DNA from 2 places in the Pseudactinotalea sp. genome. Region 1 is predicted to be linked to the other one. Evidence: riboswitches for the same ligand, from Rfam matches in the RefSeq annotation. Region 1 holds a riboswitch; the other holds the start of a gene.
The links. A riboswitch is a leader RNA that binds a small molecule or an ion and turns the genes downstream of it on or off. The one in region 1 is predicted to bind S-adenosylmethionine.
Positions count from the first base shown of each region.

Region 1 (3,675 bases):
TCGCGCGGGGTGTCCCAGGTGTCGGAGACGAGCGCCGGCTCGTCGAGCTGCACCCAGGTGGCGCCGGCCTGCGCGAACGCCGCGAGAAGCTCGGCGTAGACGGCGACCACGTCGTCGAGGCGAGACAGCGGGTCGAAGCCCTCGGGTGCGCCGTCGGCGGCCTTCGACAGCAGCAGGAAGGTGACGGGGCCGACGAGCACGGGCCGCGTGAGCACGCCGTCGGCGAGGGCCTCGGCGAAGTAGCGGACGCTCGCCTGCTCGACGAGGCGGAAGTCGGTGTCCGGACCGATCTCGGGCACGAGGTAGTGGTAGTTGGAGTCGAACCACTTGGTCATCTCGAGCGGTGCGAGGTCACCCTCGCCGCGGGCCACGGTGAAGTGACCGGCAATATCGAGCGAGCCCAGGGCGCCGTCATGCTTGGTGCGCAGGTGCGAGAACCGCGCCGGGATCGCGCCGATCTGAGCGGCGACCGACCAGACCTGGTCGTAGAAGGTGAAGTCGCTCGGGATCGAGGCGTCGTCGGTGGGCAGCCCGAGTTCGGCGAGGCGGGTGCGGGTGCAGCGGCGAAGGTCGGCGGCGGTGGCGAGCAGGGCGTCGGCGTCGGTGCGCCCCGCCCAGAAGGCCTCGACCGCGCGCTTCAGCTCACGGCGGGGGCCGATCCGGGGGTACCCAAGAACGGTGGCGGCGGGAAAAGGACGGGACATGGAGGTTCTCCTGGGGGTCGAACAGGGTGTTCTGTGCGGAAAGGCAGCCCATACCGAACGAAACCCCCTGTTCGGCGGTTCGGTGGGCGTAGGGCGCGGGAGTCAGTGCTGCTCGGCGGGCGCCGGGCGGAGTCCGGCGGCGGCGAGGAGGTCCAGGGCGGGGCCGGAGGAGTTGAAGGTGTAGACGTGCAGGCCGGGGGCGCCGGCTTCGAGCACGCCGTGCACGAGGTCGGCACCGGCGGCGAGACCACGGGCGTACTGATCGTCGGGATCAGCAGCGCCCTCGAGGTGCTGGAGCAGCGTCGGCGGCACCGGCACCCCGGTGAGCGACTCCAGCCGGCGGAGTCGCCGGGGGTCGGTCAGCGGGATGATGCCGGGCACGATCGGGATGTGCACGCCCGCCTCGCGAGCGGTCTGCACGAACGTGCCGTAGCAGGCGGGGTCGAAGAAGACCTGTGTGATGGCGTAGTCGGCGCCGGCGTTCTGCTTGGCCAGCAGCGCCTGGATCGTGTGGGGCTCGACCACGGGACTACCCGCGGCGTCGTAGCTGCCGCCGGGGTAGGCGGCCACCGAGATGCTCAGCGGGCTGGCGGTATCGGCGGTACCGGCGAGCTCGCGGGCCTCCACCCGTCGAAGCAGGTGCACCAGCTCGCTCGCAGAGGTGAAGCCCTCGGGGTGCGGCCGCCAGTCGGGCTCGCCCTCGGGCGGGTCGCCGCGCAGTGCGAGGAAGTCACGCACCCCGATGCGGATCAGGTCGGTAACGACCTCGTCGAGCTCGGCCTCCGAGGCGCCCACGCAGGTGAGGTGCGCGATCGGGGCGACGTCGGTCCGCTCGATGATGTGCGCCAGCAAGGCGCCCGATGTCTCGCGTGTGCGCCCGCTCGCGCCGTAGGTCACGGAAAAGAAGTCGGGCCGCACGGATGCGAGCCGCGCCACGGTGGCAGGCAGGCTCTGCGCACCCTTCGGGGTGCGCGGCGGGTACAGCTCGAACGAGATCGTCGGGCTCGCGGCGGGCACGGAGAAGAGGCTAGCCGTGCTCATGGGGTGTCCTCGCGGACGGGACAGACAGGGGTGGCCATGGGAACTCCATCGATCCTGGCGTTAGCACCCTTCCCTCGGCAGGCCTGCCACTGGGGGTTGCTGCGGTGTCGACGAGCCAGGACTCTCAACCGCTCTGGATGGGATGCCGCCACCCTAGGAGATGACCGCCCCGTGGTCACGCGCGCTCACGATTCGGACCACATGGTGGGACGCGGAGTGTTTGACTCGGAGAGGTGAGCGCAGCAGGGAGTGAGGACCGCAGCGGAGCGGAGACCGGAGCGAGCGTCGGTGCGCGACCAGAGGGAACGAGCGACCGCTTCGACGCCGTGTTCAGTGCCGCTCCTCGCGCGTGGTTCCTGCCCGAGGGTGCACGGGAGCGCGCCAGCCACGACGGCCCGATCCTCATCGGGCACGAGCAGACCTGCTCGCAGCCGCGCACCGTGCGCGACATGCTCGCGCTGCTCGAGGTCCAGCCTGGTCAGCGCGTTCTCGACGTCGGCTCTGGCTCGGGATGGACGACGGCGCTGCTCGCCGAGCTGGTCGGCCCGCACGGGCGTGTGCGGGGCGTGGAGATCGAACCCGATCTCGTGGCGTGGGGCGCCACCAATCTCACCCAGGGCCCATGGCCCTGGGCGAGCATCGAGCAGGCCCGGCCGGACGCCGTCGGGCTCCCCGAGCACGGACCGTACAACAGGATCCTCGTGTCGGCGGAAGCGCGCGAGATCCCCGCCGACCTGCTCGAGCAGCTCGCCGACGACGCCCGGATGGTGCTCCCGGTCTGCGGCACGATGACACTCGTCGAGCGCGCCGGCGGCGCCGACGAGGTCACCGAGCACGGAAGCTACCGGTTCGTGCCGTTGCGATGAGCCTGCAGCATCGAGCGGCGCCACTCACGTGGCCCGCCCTCGGGGCGCGGCTGGATGTCCGCGAAGGTCACGGCCGGTCTCGCCTCCTCGGGGCAGCGAGACACCCAACGGCCCTCGGGTGAGGAGATGCCGGCGGGCGCATCGGGAGCCTTGTCCGCGTGCACGGCGTAGCTGACCCAGAGGCCGTTCTGCCGCGCCGCGACCACGGCCGACGACGCGAGCGAGTCCTCCGCGCCCGGGTCCGAGGGCCCGGCGGTCGAGTAGAGCGCACAGTCGACGCCCTCGGCCTCGTAGTCGCTGAAGACGTCCCCGAACAAGCCTTCGAGACCGCTGAGGCACCCGAAGGTCAGCCCGTGGATGGCGAACGTGACGCCGGCCGAACCCGCCTCGTACATGTAGGTCTGCTTGGTGCGCGAGAGCAGCCGTTCGTCGTAGCGGGCTGCGAGCGTGCCGCTCGGGTCGATCACGAGTGTGCTCAGCCGCGGCCTGCCCGACGGCGGCCGGCCGGGCAGATAGGTCGGCGCACCGACCACGGTCCACAGGCCCAGGCGGCCCGCATGGATGCGGATCGCCTGGATCTCCGTGTCGTGAGCGTCCCAGGCGAACCGGGTCCAGTCGGACTCGGCGACCTCGCCGGGAACGCTCGAGAGGAGCGTCTTCGACGGGAAGCACAACGCGGCTTCCGGCAGATGGAGAAGGCGAGCGCCGCCGTCGTGCGCTCGTTGCATGAGATCGCGGATCTCGGCACCGCGAGCGCGCATCGCGGCGACGTCACCCGGGTCGGTGAGCGGCGTGGTCTGGCCGACGGCGAGGCGCAGCGTCGGGGTGAGGTCGGGTGGGGTGGTGGGCACAGTCGCTCCTGTTTCGGATCGGATGTGCCGGAGGGCAGCGGTGTAGGACTCGCCGGTCTGGGCCGCGCGAGCTCGGACGCGCTTCTTGAAGGCGCGGTTGGCTGTCATCCGGACTCCTGCGCTGGCGTCTGGTCCCCCAGCGACATCTCGACGTCAGACGCTCGGTTCACGGACTGACCATCGACCTGAGACTGGAGTCCCTTTGCCCCGACA
Region 1 covers NZ_JBMDXJ010000364.1:20,880-24,554, reverse strand. Annotated here, with positions in the region: partial or broken gene metE (5-methyltetrahydropteroyltriglutamate--homocysteine S-methyltransferase) at 1-704, opposite strand, end outside; gene ACOJSN_RS16670 (methylenetetrahydrofolate reductase) at 807-1,745, opposite strand; SAM riboswitch class I at 1,788-1,889, opposite strand; gene ACOJSN_RS16665 (protein-L-isoaspartate O-methyltransferase family protein) at 1,979-2,611, shown strand; gene ACOJSN_RS16660 (carbon-nitrogen hydrolase family protein) at 2,587-3,570, opposite strand.

Region 2 (3,675 bases), on a different contig from region 1:
ACGACGTCGTGGATCGTGCCGCGCCACGGCGCGTCGAGCCGCTCGGCCATCCAGGCGCCGAGGCTGACGTCTGCAGTCCAGTGCATGGCGTGACGCTATCTGCTGGGCGCGAGCGCGGCGTCGGGTAGCGTCCGGTGTTCGTGGGTGCGATGAGCAGGGTGGCGGAGACGCTCGTCCCCGCTCGGCTGGGTCGCCCGTTCCGGTGGCTGCTCGCCTCGAGCTGGGTGAGCAACCTCGGCGACGGCGTCGTGCTGGCCGCCGGGCCGCTGCTGGTCGCTTCGCTCACCGACGACGCCCGGCTCGTGGCGCTCGGAGCGACGCTGCAGTGGCTCCCGCCGCTGCTGTTCTCCCTGGTTGCGGGCGTGATCTCGGACCGGTTCGACCGGTGGCGTGTCCTCGTCACCGGAAACGTGGTCCGCGTCGTGGTGCTCGGGGTGCTGGCGACGGCGGTACTCACCGGACATGTCTCGATCGCGATCGTGTTGGTGGTGCTGTTCCTTCTCGGCTGCGCCGAGGTGTTCGTGGACAACACGTCCTCGACGCTCGTGCCGATGCTGGTCGATCGCAAGGATCTGGCGGTCGCGAATGCGCGCGTGATGACCGGCGTCATCACACTGAACCAGCTCGCAGGGCCGCCGCTGGGCGCGGCGCTGTTCGCCCTCGGCCACGCGTGGCCGTTCGCGAGCCAGGTGCTGCTGGTGCTCGCGGCTCTCGTGCTGCTCTCACGCGTGCGGCTACCGGCTGTGGAGCGGGTGGGGGAGCGACGGCGCGCGCGGCACGACCTCGCGGAGGGGCTGCGCTGGGCCGTGTCGCATCCGGCCGTGCGCACACTGGTGCTGACGATCTTCAGCTTCAACATCACCTTCGGCGCGGCGTGGGCCGTGCTGGTGCTCTACGCGCAGCGGCAGCTGGGCCTCGGGGAGATCGGGTTCGGGCTGATCACCACGATGGGCGCGGCGGGCGGACTGCTCGGCACCGCGTGCTACGGGTGGCTGACCCGGCGGCTCACGCTCGGAGCGATCATGCGGATCGGACTGATCATCGAGACGCTCACCCACATCGGGCTCGCGGCCACGCGCGTGCCGTGGGTCGCGATGGTGATCTTCGTGGTCTTCGGCGCGCACGCCTTCGTGTGGGGAACCACCTCGGCGACGATCCGGCAACGGGTGGTGCCGATCCCGCTGCAGGGGCGCGTCAACGGCGTCAACAGCCTCGGGGTGTTCGGCGGCCTCGTACTGGGGTCGACGCTCGGCGGCTTCCTCGCCGAGCGGTTCACGGTGGCAGCACCGTTCTGGTTCGCCGGCATCGGCTCAGCCATCTTCGTCGTGCTGATCTGGCGCCAGCTCCGTCACCTCGACCAGGGCGATGAACCGGCCGAGGACGCTGCGTCCGCCTGAGAGACGCGGAGCTCAGGTGGTGGAGGACTCGGCCTCGGGGTCCTCCTCACCGGCCCCGCAGACGTCCGAGATCGTGACCTCGTGCTGGCCGGTGAGGGTGCGCTCGACGTCGTCGGCGCCGTGGAAGGTCAGCACGAACGTCATCGTGGTCGGGTTCTGCGCGGTCACACCCACGCCGACGATCACGGTGTCACCGGCGTCGAGCTCGTACTCGCCGACGTCCTCGCGCGCGCTGCTCGGATCGGCGGGCGGGTAGTCGCCGACCGAGAGACCGCCTGCGCCTCCCGTGAACGGCAGCACATAGGCGTCGAGGATCTCGACCTCGGAGGCGGGGTCCTCGGTCTCGAGGGTGAGGTCATCGAGCGTGATCGCGTCGGTGGCGGTGAGCACGGTGCTGAAGGTCAGCGGTGCGCCGAGCGCGTCTGCCACGCACGCCGTGGCCGCCCCGGCGGACTGGTTGGCAGCCGTCCCGAACACGGGCGGCTCCGGTTCACCGGCAGCGTCGGTGGTCTCCGTGGCCTCGGTGCTCGGATCCTCGGTGGGCGGCTCCTGCGAGGAGGTCTCCGAGGTGTCCGACGTTGGACCGTCGGTCGGGTCCGGAAGGTCGGGGGAGGGGTCGGTGCAGCCTACGAGCAGCAGGGCGGAGGCGGCGAGGGCGACGCCGAGACGAAGAGAACGCACCCGCTCATTGTGGTCCCGTTCGAGGGACGGACGTCCGCGCCACGCGGCGAGTCACGCCGTCGGGAAGCCGTAGACTCGCCGTCGGACACCATCCAGAGCAGCCGAGAGATCTGGCTCGACGACGCTGCAGCAACCATCCGCCCACCGCGGCACGGTGCTACTGCCAGGACCGATGGAGGCAACATGAGTTATGCGGGCGATCTCACATCCACCGAGGCGTGGGAGCTGTTGGAGAGCGACGAGAACGCCGTGCTCGTGGACGTGCGCACCCAGGCCGAGTGGGCGTTCGTGGGTGTGCCCGACACCGCGACCCTCGGCAAGCGGCCGGTCTTCGCCGAGTGGAGCTCGCTCGGCAGCGGACCGAACCCGGCAGCGTTCGTCGAGGCGGTGACCTCCCAGGTCGACCCCGGCACCCCGATCGTGCTGCTGTGCCGCAGCGGGCAGCGTTCGGCGATGGCCGCGCAGGTGCTCACCGCCGCCGGATACGGTCCCGCCTACAACGTCAGCGACGGGTTCGAGGGCGGTCTCGACGCCCACGGCCACCGAGGCTCCGAAGGCTGGCGTGCGGCTGGGCTGCCCTGGAGGCAGCAGTGAGCCGCCCCGAGCCGTGTACCGACCTGCCCGACGGCGTGGGGCCCGGAACGATCGCCGTCCGGGGCGGGTTCGAGCGCACCGCGTTCGAGGAGATCTCCGAGCCGGTGTTCCTCACGCAGGGATACGCCTACCCGCGTGCGGCCGACGCCGAGGCTGCGTTCGCCGAGGAGATCGACCGGTACACCTACAGCCGCTACGGCAACCCCACGGTCAACGCGTTCGAGGAGCGGCTGCGGCTGCTGGAAGGGGCCGAGGCCTGCTACGCGACGGCGACCGGCATGGCTGCGGTGTTCACCTCGCTCGCCGCCGTGCTGCAGCAGGGCAGTCGCGTCGTGGCCAGCAAGGCGCTGTTCGGGTCCACCTTCGTGGTGCTCAACGAGATCCTGGGCAAGTGGGGCGTGCGCACCGACTATGTCGGGGCGACCGACCTGCAGGGGTGGGCCGATGCGTTGAGTGAGCCGGCCGACGTCGTGATCTTCGAGACGCCCTCGAACCCGATGCAGGAGATCGTGGACATCGCCGCGGTGACCGAGCTGGCGCACCGCGCCGGCGCGATCGTGATCCTCGACAACGTGTTCGCCACCCCGGTGCTGCAGAAGCCGCTCGACTTCGGTGTGGACGTGGTGGTGTATTCGGCCACGAAGCACATCGATGGCCAGGGCCGCGTGATGGGCGGCGCGATCCTCGGGCCGAAGGACTACATCTACGGGCCCGTGCAGACGATGATCCGCAACACGGGCCCGAGCCTGGCGCCGTTCAACGCGTGGGTGCTGCTCAAGGGCCTGGAGACGCTCGCGCTGCGGGTTCGCGCGCAGGCCGCGGCCTCGCTCGAGCTGGCGCGGTGGCTGGAGGAGCAGCCGCAGGTGGAGCGCGTGCACTACCCGTTCCTGGAGTCCCACCCGCAGCACGAGCTGGCGAGGACCCAGATGACCGGCGGCGGCACCGTGGTCACGTTCGACCTCAGCGACGGCGGCCTCGAGGGCGACGCGCTCAAGAAGCGCAC
Region 2 covers NZ_JBMDXJ010000435.1:7,913-11,587, forward strand. Annotated here, with positions in the region: gene ACOJSN_RS19810 (hypothetical protein) at 1-86, opposite strand, end outside; gene ACOJSN_RS19815 (MFS transporter) at 150-1,397, shown strand; gene ACOJSN_RS19820 (hypothetical protein) at 1,410-2,078, opposite strand; SAM riboswitch class I at 2,164-2,257, shown strand; gene ACOJSN_RS19825 (rhodanese-like domain-containing protein) at 2,262-2,672, shown strand; gene ACOJSN_RS19830 (O-succinylhomoserine sulfhydrylase) at 2,669-3,675, shown strand, end outside.
Region 2: linked by a shared signal. The riboswitch ahead of ACOJSN_RS19825 (rhodanese-like domain-containing protein) and the one ahead of ACOJSN_RS16670 (methylenetetrahydrofolate reductase) in region 1 are both predicted to bind S-adenosylmethionine.